Regions from separate parts of the Robertmurraya sp. FSL W8-0741 genome, predicted to be linked through region 1. Evidence: predicted binding sites of a transcription regulator. Region 1 holds the regulator's gene; each other region holds the start of a gene.

Region 1 (3,973 bases):
GAGTCTACTTTTAATACGTCATTTCCACTTTGTCTTTCGATGTCAAAGCCGAATGAGGCTGACTTTTCATCACCAAGAGGCCTGTCCATCACTTGCATTCGTTCTAATTGTTTTCTGCGACTCTGCGCCCTTTTAGTTGTGGAAGCGCGTGCCAAGTTGCGTTGGATAAAGTCTTGAAGTTTAGCGATTTCTTCCTGCTGTTTCTCATATTGCTTCATCTCGCGCTCGTAGTTCAATGCCTTTTGTTCTAGATACGCACTATAATTCCCTGTATATCTTGTGATGTTTAAACGCGAAATTTCATACACTTGGTTCACGACTTTATCTAGGAAGTAGCGATCATGGGAAACGATAAGAATAGCACCAGAATAGCTCTGTAAGTAGTTTTCCAGCCATGAAAGAGTGTCGATATCAAGATGGTTTGTCGGTTCATCAAGAATTAAAATATCAGGTTTCGTTAGCAATAGCTTTCCTAAGGCGAGTCTTGTTTTTTGTCCGCCGCTCAAACTCGAAATTTTTGTTGAGTAATCAAATGAATGGAAATTTAATCCATGCAAGACAGAGCGAATATCTGCTTCGTACTGATAGCCACCGTTTTCTTTGTAGGATACTTGCAGCTGATCATACTCTTTTATAATTTTTTCGTACTCAGTTGAATGATTGAAGATAGCCGGATCAGCCATTTTTTCTTCCAATTGCCTCAGCGTACGTTCCTGTGATTTCAAATGCTGGAACACCGTCAACATTTCATCCCAAATGGAATAATCCGATTCCAGTCCGGTGGTTTGTGCTAAATATCCAATCTCGACACCTTTTGGTTTAATAATTTCGCCACTTTCATAAGACAGCTGTCCAGCGATAATTTTCAGGAGTGTTGATTTTCCAGCACCATTTCGTCCAACGAGTGCAATCCGATCCTTTGTTTGTACCTCAAGTTTTATATTCGTTAAAATGGGGTCAGCCCCATATGATTTTGATAGTTGATTGACTTGTAATAGTATCATTCGTTTCACCTCAGTATGTCTAGGAATAGTGTAACGTAGAACATTAAGAACAGCAATTAAAGAAGATTTTTCCTGACACTCTTCTTTATTACGAGACACTTTTTTTCCTCGTGAAAGGAAAAATTTATTGTGAAGATAATAACAATGTTTTCACAAAGATCACAAAATAGTGTATCATTTGAAGTGAGGTGTTTGATAATGGCAGAGTTTACCCATTTTAATGAAGAAGGCAGAGCAAAAATGGTCGATGTTAGCAATAAGAAGGAAACCGTAAGAACGGCAATTGCTAACTCTAGTATTACAGTAAATAAACAAATTTACGAGCAAATTACCCAGCAGCAAAATAAAAAAGGGGATGTACTTGCAGTTGCTCAAGTAGCAGGAATTATGGCTTGTAAGAAAACAGCGGATATTATACCAATGTGTCATCCGCTTCCCTTGACAGGAGTGAATATTTCATTCAAGTGGGTAATAAAAGATGAGAATTATGAGTTAAAAATTACTGCATCTGTTAAGACAAAAGGAAATACGGGAGTAGAAATGGAAGCGTTAACAGCGGCTTCGATTTGCGCTCTGACAGTGTATGATATGTGTAAGGCTGTTGACAAGGGCATGGTTATTGGTCAAACGTATTTAGTGGAAAAAACTGGTGGGAAAAACGGCGATTTTAAAAGGGAAGAAGAAGTAAGATAAGGTTTAACTCGTTAAAAAAGGACTATATAGGGGTGGGGGAAATAAAATGAGTAACGATACAGTGAAAATACCTCAAGCAACGGCAAAGAGACTACCGTTATATTATCGCTTTTTAAAGAATTTACATTCTTCAGGAAAACAGAGGGTTTCCTCTGCTGAGCTAAGTGAAGCGGTGAAGGTAGATTCAGCAACAATCCGGAGAGATTTCTCCTATTTCGGTGCCTTAGGAAAAAAAGGCTATGGTTATAATGTTAATTATTTGCTAACCTTTTTTCGTAAGACCCTTGATCAAGATGAGTTAACAAAAGTTGCGTTGATTGGTGTCGGAAATCTAGGTACTGCGCTGCTTCATTATAATTTCTTGAAAAATAATAATACAAAAATTGCTGTTGGCTTTGATGTTGAAGAGGCGAAGATCGGTACATCGATCGGGGATGTTCCTATTCATCATATGGACGAGCTTGAAAAAATAATTACAGAAATGGGCATTACAGTAGCAATTTTAACGGTACCAGCTCCATTTGCCCAGACGATTACAGACCGACTCGTAGCAGCTAATGTTAAAGGAATCCTTAATTTTACACCGGCAAGACTAACCGTACCGGCGACAACAAGAGTTCACCATATTGATCTGGCTGTGGAGCTTCAATCATTGGTGTATTTCCTTAAGCATTATGGAGTAGATGAGGAAGAGGAATAATTTTATGACAAAAGGCATGGACTCGGTATAACTAAGTTCATGCCTTTTTTTATGCTGTTTATTTTTTATCTTTTTGAATGGCTTTTACTTTGAAGTGAAAGAGAACCATTCGAATCCCACTTCCGAAATCAAAGGTAGCTAAAATGACGAATAAATAGGTGAAAATTCCCCATTCGCCATTACGCTGAACATCCTGGACGGCAAAATAGGTAAATAAAAGTCCAAGAACAATATAAAGGATACCTGAGAACAAAGGTGTTCGTATCATAGAAAAAGACCTCCAATGAAGCTCTGAATAGATTCTGCTTCTCGTAGCATTCGTTCAATATCTTCTTTAAAAACAGATTGCACGAGAACAACAAAGGTGTTCATGGCAACATGAGCAATGATTGGAACAATAATTCGTTTTGTTTTAATATAAAGAAAAGCAAAGGTGAAGCCCATTGCTGAGTAAAGCAATAAATGTTCGATTTCTGCATGGGCTAAGGCAAAAATAATGGAGCTTATTATGGCTGAGAGAAAAAAGTTCAGCCGCTTATAAAGTGAGCCGAAAATAATTTTACGAAAAACGATTTCTTCCAGAATGGGTCCAATAACAGAACTGACAATGACAACAACTGGAAAGGATTCAATCAAAGAGAGGATTTGCTGTGTATTTTCAGAGCCCATATCTATTCCTAACCAACTTTCAATATTGGCAGCTAACCCTTGAGCAAATAACGCGAGAAATACACCAGCGATCGCCCAAAAGATTGAGGCTGAAACAGAAGCAGTCTCTCGATCCAAGCTTGGTTGCTTCATTTCTTTACGCAAAAGGAATAAAGTCGCGAGCAAGGCTACGGAAAAGCTGAAGACAATCCAAATAACGACAGCGTAAACAGCCATCTCCTCAATACTATATCCAATTAGCACGCCGCCAAATGTTAAAGCCGGCACCCCAACAAAAGTTGAAAGTTGCATCGTAATGTAAATGATTAAAATGTACCAATATTCTTTTTTCAAATTATGATTCCCCTTTTAAACCTAACTAATGATGCACTAAAACCATTCTACTAATAAAATTGCTAAACGTACAAATAGTTGCCTTAAAATATTTGTCGATGGATATTTTTTCAAAAGTAGTACATACTTTGAAAGGTTATACACAAGAAAGAACCGGCAGGAAATGAAGCGTAGTACGATCTGAAAATTCATGTAAAAATTTGTGTTAATTTTTTAAAAAAATCGTGCATGATACTTGCAAAAAAAAAGAGAATTCATTAATATATTAATTGTGTTAGCACTCAAAGTGTGCGAGTGCTAATAAATATTACATAATATTAATTGAGGAGGTTGTTTCACTTGTTAAAGCCATTAGGTGATCGCATTGTTATTGAGCTTGTTGAAACGGAAGAAAAAACTGCAAGCGGTATCGTTTTACCAGATTCAGCTAAAGAAAAGCCTCAAGAAGGAAAAATTGTAGCTGTTGGTACTGGTCGTGTACTAGACAACGGTGAGCGTGTAGCTCTTGAAGTTTCAGTAGGTGATCGCATTATCTTCTCAAAATACTCTGGTACAGAAGTGAAGTATCAAGGTC
Region 2 (3,973 bases), 2.5 Mb from region 1:
GCGCTAGACGTAGATATACTAATTGAAAGAGTTATACACAACTACGAAATCTATCATTTCCTTAAGAAAGAAAAAGGACGACAAACACGTCATCCTTAGACTGTTGAACTAAATATTCAAGCTGTAGACTTTACTATATTTATCGTATAAATAGTCAACTAAGTATTGAGCATTTAATCCTTCCCCGGTCACATCTGTTAAGATTTCCAAAGGTTTTTTCAGAGAACCAAACTGATGGATGTTTTTCGTTAGCCATTCCTTTATGGGCAGTAAATTTCCTTCTTCAAGTAATTGATCGTAGTTCGGAAGATCTTTTTGCATCGTATTCTTGAATTGAGCTGCATACATATAGCCTAAGGCATAGGAAGGAAAATAACCAAAAGAGCCTCCTGACCAATGTACATCTTGTAAAACACCGTTTGCATCACTGTCAGGTGTCACTCCTAAATACTCTTCATATTTCTCATTCCAAATTTGCGGTAAATCTTTTACTTCAATTTCATCATTAAATAGCCCTTTTTCAATTTCATACCGAATAATGATATGGAGCGGGTATGTTAATTCATCCGCTTCAATCCGAATAAGGGATGGTTTTGATTCGTTAATCCCACGATAATAATCATCAACGGATACTTGAGCAAATTGACCATTAGAATACGATTTTAACAGCTCATAATTTTGCTTCCAGAATGCGTAATTACGTCCAACAAAATTTTCATAGAATAAAGACTGAGATTCATGAATTCCCATTGAAGTCCCTGTACACAATGGCGTTCCTACTAAATCCTTGGATATATTTTGTTCATAGAGCGCATGTCCCCCCTCATGAATCGTCCCAAACACAGCGACACGGAAGTCTTTTTCATCATATTTAGTCGTTACCCGAACATCTCCTGGATTCAATCCAATTGCAAAAGGATGTACCGTTTCATCCAATCGACCAGCTTGGAAATCATAACCCATTTGTTCTAAAATGTTTAAACTAAAATCTCTTTGTTTTTCTTTTGGAAAATGTTCAAACAAAAAACTTGTTTCTGGCTTGTTGTCTGATTCTGAAATGGCTTTAACAAGTGGAATGATTTTTTCACGAAGATCTCCGAAAACCCTATCTAAAATCTCGACTGTGATTCCAGGCTCATACATATCTAACAGCGTATCGTATTTATTTTCTTCATAGCCCCAGTATGTAATAAAGCGTTTATTCGTTTCTACTAACTTTTCCAAATACGGTCTAAAAAGCTCAAAATCAGATGCATCCTTCGCTTCTTCCCATACACTTTCAGCCTTCGACTGAAGAATAACGTACTCCTTATATTCTTCTGCCGGGATTTTCTTATTGCGATCATATTCTTTTTTACAATGCTCGGCTGTTTTCCTCGTAATTTCTGAAATGACCTCTTTCGCCGCGCCTGTCGTTAAATTGGCAATGTAAGAAGCCATTTCTTCAGAAGTAGACATTTTAAACACTTCTTGAGACAAGGTTCCAATCACTTGCGAACGCTGTTCTACACTTTTCTTTGGAGCTCCAGTACGCAAATCCCAATAAACTAAAGAAAGTGCTTCGTTATATGCGCTCATTTTCTGCACATAAGCAGTAAACTCTTGCTCTATTTGCTTAATTTTTTCACTCATTATTCTTTGTCCTCCCCAAAACTGTCATTCCATTTCCAAGGATATTTTACGTATTAAACCCCTTAGTGAATCAAATACCCCTATATTTTATCATATTTTTCAGAAAATAACTCCAAAAAATAGAAAAAGAGGATCGTTTCAAAAAACAAACCCTCTCATCTTGATTCCTATTTTTTTCCGATCGCTACTCTCCAAAGTTCGGGACCTTCTTCTAAGTACTCCCATGTAAATGTATCTGTTCTCTCTATCATAAATTGATATCTTAACGGCTTCGGATCATGGTCATTTACCAGCAACATAAACTCCCCTGGTTGGAGGGAATCAAATGTGCTAATAATTTTTGGATGTTTTTCTTTCGGTGGATAATCGGGCGCAATCACTTCAGCTGTAAAATTTTTCATATTACTCACTCCCCTTAAATTGTTAACTTCGTTCCTTACATATGTAGTATAGAGCGTGCAATATTTTGGAGAAGTGAACACCATCACACTTGAAAATAAAATTCTTCATGTCTTGTGATTTGCATCACGATATCACTTAATGAAAATGATTATCATTAAAGAAAAGACATAAGGGAGAGATGTATATGGAAAAACGTATCGTAGAATTAGATGTTCGTGAGGACCTGAAAAACAAGTTAGAGCCATTCCAAAAAATTATGGAGGCTGTTAAAGGCTTAGAAAGTGGTGATGTCTTTATTCTCCATGCCCCTTTTAAGCCGACCCCTCTCTTCGCTGTTTTGAAAGCAAAAGGTTTTGTCCATCAGGCTGAACAGATCGAGAAAAAACACTGGAAAGTAACGTTTACAAAAAAGGGGGAAACAAAATGAAATTAGATAATCGCGGATTGGAACCGCCTAATCCAATGATGAGGACACTTCGCGCTCTAGAGACTTTAGCTGAAGGAGATACATTGGAAATCATCAATGATCGTAGACCAATGTTTCTTTATGAACAATTAGATGAATTAGGTTTTAAACATATAACTGAACCAAACGAGGATGGAAGCTTCACAATAAAAATTACAAAGTAAGGAAGTTGGTTCCATGATAGTAAAGAATACAGGTAGTGAAACGAACATCAAATTGCCTTTTTCTTTTATTTTTTTCAGCATACTTGCGCTTCTTATTTCTCAATTTCTCATTCTTTTGAACGGGGATGCTTTTATAAATGGACACTTTCGCATTCCTGCAATTTGGTCTGCTGCGCATTTGTTTATATTAGGATGGGCGTTAATGATCGCAATGGGTGCCATGTATCAATTAGTGCCGGTAGCATTTTTGACTCCGATATGGAATGAAAAATTCGGTTTTATTCAATTTGCTGTCACAACGATTGGGGTTGTCTCCTTTGCTATCGCCCTTTACATCATCCCAAGTAAAGCCCTCATTCCCGGAATCATCATGCTTATGGGGATCGTTATGTTCCTTATTCAAATGGGGATGACCTTGCGAAAACAAGCAAAACCAAATATCCTTACTCTTTTTGTCGGAAGTGCATTAGTCTGTTTGTTTCTGACGATCATATTGGGAATTTCATTAGTGATTAGCATGAAAACAGGATTTGCAAGCAATTATTATTCAATCCTTTTTCATAGCCATTTATTATTAGGAATCTCCGGCTGGTTTACACTGCTGATTTTTGGATTCTCCTATAAAATGGCACCGATGTTTTCCCTTTCTCATGGCTATGAAATGAAGCTAGCAAAATATGTTTATAGCATTTATGTGACCGGGTTGCTATCCATATTGTTGTCATTTATTTTCAATTTTTCTTGGTTGTTTAAATGTGGATTTTTCTTGCTCTTAATCGGCTTCAGTTGTTTTATATGGCATATTTACCTGATTTTGAAAAAAAGAGTAAAGAAAAAACTTGATCTGCCTTTTCGCTTTGCTTTATTGGCGATTATTTTTGGAGAAATGATCCATTTACTTGCTTTTATTGCAAGTATAAGCAATCAATTTCCAAGCTTTGCTGCTCCCCTAATCGTTGCTTATATCATGCTTTGGATTGCCTTTAGTATTATTGGCTACCTTTATAAAATCGTTCCATTCCTATGGTGGACGCATAAGTATTCGCATGTTATTGGGAAAAAGGATGTTCCAGCTTTGAAAGATATGATTAATGAAAGATTAGCACTTCCGATCTTTCTGTCCTTTATTTTCGGCATTTTGCTTGTTTCTATGAGCATTGCCCTAAATGGGCAGATGCTCTTCTACATTGGACAGCTACTCGTTACAGCAGCATCCATTGTCTTCGGAATTGCGATACTCGCCGTTATCAAAAAATAGGAGGTTACGAAAATGAATCTAAAAGAACAAATTGCCTTAGTGGATAAAATC
Region 3 (3,973 bases), 950 kb from region 1:
AAATGGGGGATCGTCTGCAAATTAAATTATTTTCAGATGTTGATTTTGGACTGATACCTCAATATATGAATGTAAATATTGTATATGAGGACGAGCACTTATTAATTGCCGAAAAACCTCCCGGTATCAATACTCATCCAAATGAGCCAGGGCAAACAAATACATTGGCAAACGGTATTGCCTATCATTTGCAAGCAAAAGGAGAGTTCCGTCAGGTTAAACATATCCATCGGTTAGACCGTGACACTTCAGGAGTGATTCTCTTTGCAAAACATGCTTTTATCGGGGCTCTTCTTGATAAAATGCTCGAAGAAAGGCAAATCAAACGATCCTACTCGGCACTTGTCTGTGGAAAAATATTAAACAAAAAAGGGACGATCGATGCTCCAATAGGGAGAGATCGACATCATCCAACTAAGCGGAGAGTTTCTCCAAAAGGACAGAGAGCCGTTACCCATTATGAGGTTGTCAATGTTAAAAAAAATGCAACATTAATCAGGTGTAGCCTAGATACTGGCCGTACTCATCAAATTCGAGTTCATCTCAGTCATATCGGCCATCCCATTGTCGGCGATAAACTATACGGAAACAGCCCTAAAGAAACGAGGCTTCATTTGCACGCCGTTGAACTTAAATTTGTACACCCACTAACCTTCGAACAAATCCAAGTCACTTCACCAATAGATTGGGATTAATTGACTATGCTCATCAAAAGGGCGTCCGTCACTGGACGCCCCATTTATATAAAACGGCTGCTTGCCGTAGTTTTGTGGTGTTAATTATCTCTTCCCCTGAAAAATTCGTCCTAAACCAACAGTTAATGCCCCTTTTTAGAAAATAAAATAACCTTAGAGATAAGGGTCTCTAAGGTTATTTTTAATTTATTTATTGAGGTAGTTCTGGTTTTTCTACCATCGGAATATCGCCACTCATGCTCTCCAAGAAAGCAACCAAATAGCTGACTTCTTCTTGAGTTAAGTTTAATGGTTTCATCAGTTCACTCTTATTAGGGTGAGCACCGCCGCCCGTATTGTAGTAATTAACTACATCCTCTAGTGTCGCAAGGCTTCCATCATGCATATATGGTGCTGTATCCGCTATTCCACGTAAACCAGAAGTTCTGAACTTGCCTTTATCCGTCTCATTTCCAGTTACAGCAAACCTTCCATCGTCCCCTTCCATCCCGAGGTTATGATAGTTGTGGTCTGATAAAAGCGGGCCAGCATGGCATGAAATACAGCTTGCTTTTCCTACAAATAATTTCATTCCTTCTTTTGCTTCATCAGAAATAGCATCGTCATCACCAGCTAAATATTTGTCAAAGGCTGTGTCTTTGACAACAATTGTTCTTTCGAATGTAGCGATCGCCTTGGCGATGTTATCCGCTGTTATTTTGTCATTGAAGACTTTATTAAATTCATCAACATAGCCAGGAACTGCATTTAATTCTTCAATTAATTCATCAAGATTTTGGTTCATTTCACCTTCTGCTTGAATTGGACCTAACGCTTGCTCTTCCAAGCCGCCTGCCCGTCCATCCCAGAAGTTCTCTTTATAATAACCTGAATTGATAATGGTAGGGCTATTTCGATGTCCTTCGAAACCTTCAAATCCTATGAAAGTTGCAAGGCCATCGCCATAACCTGCGCCAGGAGCGTGACATGATGCACAGCTTAATTTATTATTCCCAGAAAGTCTTTCATCAAAGTATAACATTTGTCCTAATGCAATTTTCTCTTCTGTCATTTCATTGTCTTCTGGGACAGGGATTTCACCAAGTGGTTCGAATTTTGCTTTAGCTGCTTCTAATTCTTCATCTACTTCTGTTGTTGCCGGTTCTTCTCCCCCAGTTGCATCATTGTCTGCTGGTCCATCACCTTCGTTACTGCTATTACAAGCAGCCAACAACAACAAAGCGAGAAGAAGAGTTAAGAGTAGCTTCATTCTTTTCATTGTAAATACCCCCAAAAAATTTTATTGGCTGAAACTATATTGTCGCGACTTCCATTAATTCCATCCAATTACATTTATTATATAATTAGATTAATTATCATTTTCGACTTATTTTTGAATAAAATGTGAAATATATCACAAATTAATATAAACACGTTATTACTGTTGTTTAACTATAAAAACAATGGCAACTGAATTCTTTCGACAAAATGAATCGTTTTTCGAGTTTATCTATTCCCAATTCGAGATTTTTCATATAAAATTAATTCGTTTGGCACTATATGTTTAATTACAACAATTTCGTGGTGGGTTCTTTATTTTTTCAATATAAGCTCATTTCATATTTTTGGAGGTAATAGCTACATGGTATTTAAAAAACAGGATCAGTTTGCAATCTTGTTAAAAAATATTTCAACCAACTTAAAAGAAGGTGCTTATTTTTTTGCAGATTACAAATTAAACAATGTCAGTGATCTAAAAGTCTTTTTTGAAGAAATTAAGGCTTTGGAAACAAAAGGAGATTCATTTGTACATGAAACCATACAAGAACTAAACAAAGTATTTATTACACCAATTGAACGGGAGGATATTCTCCAATTGGCAATGAGTATGGATGATGTTCTAGATGGAATTGAGGCATGTTCCGCTTTATTTGAAATGTACTCTATCACTCAAGCTGATGAATATATGGTTAAATTTGTTAATGCCATTCGTGCTTGTTCAGACGAAATTGATGAATCCATTGATCTGTTAACAAACAAAAAGCTCCCTCTAATTCGGGAGCATGCAATAAAAATAAAAGACTACGAATCCAAATGTGATGGTATTCTGCGCCAATCCATAAAGCACCTTTTTTCTGTTGAAAAGGACCCCATTCGCATTATTCAATATAAAGAAATTTATGAAACGTTAGAGGAAATTGCTGATCATTGCCAAGGGGTTGCGAACACCTTGGAAACAATCATTATGAAAAATGCATAAGGAGCCCACAAGATGGATGTCATTTTTATTCTTACTGTATTAATTGTTATTGGGGCACTGGCATTTGATTTCATCAATGGATTTCATGATACAGCAAATGCGATCGCTACTTCTGTATCGACGAAAGCATTGAAACCAAGGCATGCAATTATTTTAGCAGCTGTGATGAATTTTATTGGAGCGATGTCATTTACAGGTGTTGCCAAAACAATTACGAAAGATATCGTAAACCCTTTTACATTAGAAAACGGTTCAGTTGTCATTTTATCCGCTCTCATCGCAGCTATTGCATGGAATCTGATTACTTGGTATTACGGAATTCCCTCAAGCTCGTCCCATGCGATAATTGGTTCTATAGCCGGGGCAGCTATTGCAGCAGCAGGGTTCCATTCCTTAAATTACAGCGGATTTCTAAAAATTATTCAAGCGCTAATTTTGTCGCCAATTATTGCTTTTGCCTTAGGATTTATCATATACAGTATCTTCAAAATCGTATTTAAAAACTATAATCTTACAAAAACAAATCGAAATTTCCGTTTGTTTCAAATTGCTACAGCTTCCATTCAAGCATTTACGCATGGAACAAACGATGCGCAAAAGGCAATGGGGATAATCACAATGGCACTTATCGCCAATAACTATGTGGCAACTGACGAAATCCCCTTCTGGGTCCAGTTCTCTTGTGCCCTCGCAATGGGGCTGGGCACTTCAGTAGGTGGTTGGAAGATCATTAAAACGGTTGGTGGTAAAATTATGAAAATTCGCCCCGTGAATGGCGTTGCTGCCGATCTCACAGGAGCCTTGATTATCTTTGGAGCGACATATATTCATTTGCCAGTTAGTACAACCCATGTTATTTCTTCCTCTATCCTTGGTGTAGGTGCATCGCATCGGGTTAAAGGAGTCAAATGGGGCACAGCGCAAAGGATGCTTATTACGTGGGTCATCACCCTACCAATATCGGCTGCCCTTGCAGCACTCTGTTATTTGTTCATCAGTTTAATTTTTTAAATTTTTTTGGCCGAGTTTTAACTCGGTC
Region 4 (3,973 bases), 400 kb from region 1:
CACGAAGAGTTAACAACAAGAGAATTAGAAATATTGCTGCTGATGGCAGAGGGAAAATCAAATCAGGAAATAGCGGATGAGTTATTCATCGCTTTGAAAACAGTGAAGACACATGTAAGTAATATTTTAAGCAAGCTTCAAGTTCAGGACAGAACCCAAGCTGTTATTTATGCTTTCAAGCATTCTTTGGTAAAGTAAAATATACCACTAATGGAAATTTTCTATAATACGATAAATAGAAATCTTCTTAATAGCAAGAAGCTAATTGATGAGCAGTCAATTAGCTCTTTTTTGTGTTTCAGATCTGTTCGTTATAGGCAGACAGGATATTCCGGCGATGTGGAATCTGTTCGCTTTTCTACTTATCCCTTAAGATGAAAACTTGATAATTTTCATCAAAGTTGGAATTGACGATTAGTGATAGAAATAATCTCTAAACTTGTCTCATATATTTAAAACTATAAATGAAATGGACCCATTTCATCATAACAAGTATTTTATTAATGGTTAGGAGATGCATTCATCATGAGTACGTTTATTAAGGGATCATTACTGCTAATTGTCGCTTCCTTCATAGGTGAGTGTGTAGAATTTGTGATGAATATGGTTCTTGCAAAGGAGTTGGGTGAGAGAGGATTGGGGCTATATATGTCCATACTCCCTACCGTTTTTTTAATCGTTTTGTTGGCAAGCTTTGAACTCCCGATTTCGATCTCAAAATTTATTGCTGAAAAAGATGCGAAGTTTCATCGCAGCATGTTGAAGTCGGCTGTTCATCTCACGATAATAACTACCGTTTTTTTTATGATCGTGTTCATTTTGCTTATGCCTTATTTGACGATGTTTCATGACTATCATCCGCTGTTCAAATGGCTCGTTCTCTTATTAATCCCGCTCATATCCTTTTCCGCGATTGCAAGGGGATTTTTTATGGGTAAGCATCAAATGGGCAAAATTGCATTGGCAAACCTATTGAGGAAAATTGTTCAATTAGGATTGCTTGTGTTCTTGTTTCAGCTCTTTCATTTTGATTCACAGACATCAATTTTAATTGCCTTTTTTACGTTTGTTGGAAGCGAGATTGTTATTTTTCTTTATTTGATCCATATGTTTTACATTCAATATCAGCAACTGAAAGGGAGGCCAGCGAGCTTTATTAGCGGGAAAGAAGTCAGGAAAAACCTTATCTCAGTGTCCATTCCGACCACAAGCATACGAGTATTTCATTCTTTGACTCATGCTGTACAACCGTTTCTAATTAAAGCCGCTCTTTTAAATGCTGGAGTTAGTGCGACCGTGGCAACAGAGCAATTTGGCCTGTTGGCAGGCGTTGCTATGACGATTGGCTTTTTTCCCGGTTTTATTGCCCATAGCTTATTAATTGTTTTAATCCCAACTGTTTCAAAGGCTTACGCACAAAGGGATATGAATAGACTGCAGCAGCTTCTTAGACAAGTCATGAGCTTTACACTTTTATATGGAGTCCCAGTTGTATTTGTTTTTTATTTCTTTGCTGAACCACTAACAAATTTGTTTCTCCACTCCGCAACGGCCGCAGGATATTTGCAGGTGTTACTGCCCTATTTTCTATTGCATTTTTTCATAATTCCGTTGCAGGCGTATTTAATTGGTCTCGGGTTAATGAAGGATGCTTTCCTTCACAATATATGGTCGTCCATCATTGCTTTTGGCTTGATTTATCTTCTAGGCTCTATGAGCCAATTTCAGATGGACGGTGTCATTATCGGCATGAATACTGGAACAGTCCTGATTACTCTTATGCACTATATGACGATATGCAAAAAAATCGGGGTGTCCTATTATTCATTAAGAAGGGAAGTAAAGCAAGTGTAAGTTGTTCATACAGAAGATTTAAATTTGGATGAAATGAGTCAATAGTCACAGCAAAAGCATCATTCTCTTTTTCTAATATAACAATAGTCAAAAAATTTTCATTTTAGGTGAAGATAATCACCTTATGTCAAACATCTGACATAAATAAATGAAGAAGATGTTTAGATAGAAATCCTTGTGTATCAAGGGTTTTTATTATTGTGCAACGTTATTGTTATAAAGGGTGAAATCAGCAGTTCAACAGTTTGTCAAAACTTTATTGCAAAAATGTGAAATTTATCACAAATATAATGTTATTCCTAAATGAAAATGATAATCTTTACTTGTAGTTAGAAATAATAATTTAACATATACCAAAGGAGAGATTTATCATGATTGGTAAATTATTAAGAGAGAACAACATTGTTGCCGGCATTTTAACCGTTGTTCGTATTTACCTTGGATGGGCATGGATGACAGCGGGATGGGGAAAAATCACAGGTGGATTTGATGCAAGTGGTTTCTTACAAGGGGCAGTAGCAAATCCTGTAACAGGTCCGGATGGTTCAACAGTCTATAGTGGCTGGGTAACATTTTTAGAAAGCTTTGCGATTCCGAATGCGGGCTTGTTTAGTACTCTTGTTGCTTGGGGCGAATTATTGGTAGGTTTAGGACTTATTCTAGGATGTTTAACAACAGCAGCAGCATTTTTCGGGTTAGTAATGAATTTCTCTTTCATGCTTTCTGGTACAGTATCTCATAATCCAACTGACATCATGATGGGTGTTTTCATTGCTGCAGCAGGCTATAATGCTGGTAAATATGGATTAGACCGCTACGTGTTGCCATACCTTCGCAAATTAGTGAATAAAGGCAAAAATGAAGCAAGCCAATCAATATCAGCATAATTAAAAATGTATTAAAAAACGGGTAGAGAGCATGTTCTTTCTACTCGTTTTTTGTATTTTTCTTTATTGTTTAACCAAGCTTTTTAAAAAGAAAATTTCTTTAAAAATGTAGGGGTATTCCTATCTATTGCGTCTATTATTATTGATAGTTCAAGTGGACGGTTTGAGGAGGAATACTTAGTGGAAGAAAATAAATGGCAAGAGAAATTCGAAGACTGGATTAGAGAAAATGGTCCATCATTAACTATGTTTATATATAAACAAGTACGAAATAAAGAATTAGCGGAGGATTTGTATCAAGAAGTATTAATTTCGGCGTATTTAAATCTAGAACAATTTGAGGAACGAGCTAATTTTAAGAGCTGGATGTATAAGATTGCGATCAATAAATGTCGAGATTTTTGGAGAAAACAAAAGGCAGCCCAAAAATTTTGGGAAGAAAAAGTATATCATTATGACATGGAGTGCTCGATTCCAGAACCTGAAGACTATGTTATAACTAGAACTTCAACAAAAGAAATGATTGATACGATAAACGAGTTGCCTACGATTTACCGAGAACCAATTCTTTTATACTATTTTAAGGACAAATCGTTACTAGAAATAAGTTCAGCGAAAGAACTGCCAATCTCTACGGTGAAAACGAGGATGAGAAGAGCAAGAAATCAATTAAAAGAAAAGACATTATTGATGGAAATAGCAGCAAACTAGCTTGAAGATTGACTGTCTGAATGTGATGAATCATGATAGGATAGGGGTTCCTGATGAGAATGTTGACTGCCTGTATAGAGGCAGTTTTTTGTCGTTTCACAAAAAAGAGTTAGAAATATTTCCACGGAAATGAAAGAAATTTGACGAATGGCAAAAATGAGAATCGTAAATATAGTTAGAATATTAAAAAATAAATTGTTATAATGAAAATACTTTGACTCGAAACAGGGGGTGTGGAAATTTGCGGCCAATTTTGCTTGGTTTATGTGCAGCGCTCTTTTTTGCCACTACGTTTGTCTTGAATAGATCGATGGAAACGTCGGGAGGAAGTTGGATTTGGAGTGCTTCACTGAGATTTATTTTTATGATTCCGTTTTTATTGCTAATTGTTGTGAAGAGGAAGAATTTACGGACACTTATTGAAATTATGAAGGAAAAACCAGGTGCTTGGCTACTATGGAGTTTTATTGGCTTTGGTCTGTTTTATGCACCGCTATGTTTTGCGACAGTATATTCACCAG

Evidence for each region. The regulator Rex, encoded in region 1, represses fermentation and respiration genes when NADH is low (regulators of the CRP and FNR family bind a similar motif). The targets are predictions, from matches to a motif close to TTGTGAAATATTTCACAA.
Region 2: the regulator Rex is predicted to act here: its motif matches at 2,146-2,163, upstream of NST02_RS11050 (DUF2249 domain-containing protein).
Region 3: the regulator Rex is predicted to act here: its motif matches at 2,077-2,094, upstream of NST02_RS18940 (cytochrome-c peroxidase).
Region 4: the regulator Rex is predicted to act here: its motif matches at 2,122-2,139, upstream of NST02_RS21550 (DoxX family membrane protein).

Annotation. Positions count from the first base shown of each region.
Region 1 is NZ_JBBOQG010000001.1:4,818,003-4,821,975, reverse strand. It holds gene NST02_RS23650 (ABC-F family ATP-binding cassette domain-containing protein) at 1-1,004, opposite strand, end outside; gene moaC (cyclic pyranopterin monophosphate synthase MoaC) at 1,203-1,697, shown strand; gene NST02_RS23640 (redox-sensing transcriptional repressor Rex) at 1,744-2,397, shown strand; gene NST02_RS23635 (YdiK family protein) at 2,456-2,665, opposite strand; gene NST02_RS23630 (CPBP family intramembrane glutamic endopeptidase) at 2,662-3,399, opposite strand; gene groES (co-chaperone GroES) at 3,739-3,973, shown strand, end outside.
Region 2 is NZ_JBBOQG010000001.1:2,279,545-2,283,517, reverse strand. It holds gene NST02_RS11060 (carboxypeptidase M32) at 109-1,632, opposite strand; gene NST02_RS11055 (DUF2249 domain-containing protein) at 1,800-2,033, opposite strand; gene NST02_RS11050 (DUF2249 domain-containing protein) at 2,219-2,461, shown strand; gene NST02_RS11045 (DUF2249 domain-containing protein) at 2,458-2,664, shown strand; gene NST02_RS11040 (hypothetical protein) at 2,678-3,922, shown strand; gene NST02_RS11035 (metal-sulfur cluster assembly factor) at 3,935-3,973, shown strand, end outside.
Region 3 is NZ_JBBOQG010000001.1:3,872,659-3,876,631, forward strand. It holds gene NST02_RS18935 (RluA family pseudouridine synthase) at 1-695, shown strand, start outside; gene NST02_RS18940 (cytochrome-c peroxidase) at 886-1,953, opposite strand; gene NST02_RS18945 (DUF47 domain-containing protein) at 2,317-2,934, shown strand; gene NST02_RS18950 (inorganic phosphate transporter) at 2,947-3,945, shown strand.
Region 4 is NZ_JBBOQG010000001.1:4,416,625-4,420,597, reverse strand. It holds gene NST02_RS21560 (response regulator transcription factor) at 1-198, shown strand, start outside; gene NST02_RS21555 (polysaccharide biosynthesis protein) at 526-1,854, shown strand; gene NST02_RS21550 (DoxX family membrane protein) at 2,226-2,741, shown strand; gene NST02_RS21545 (RNA polymerase sigma factor) at 2,922-3,452, shown strand; gene NST02_RS21540 (DMT family transporter) at 3,694-3,973, shown strand, end outside.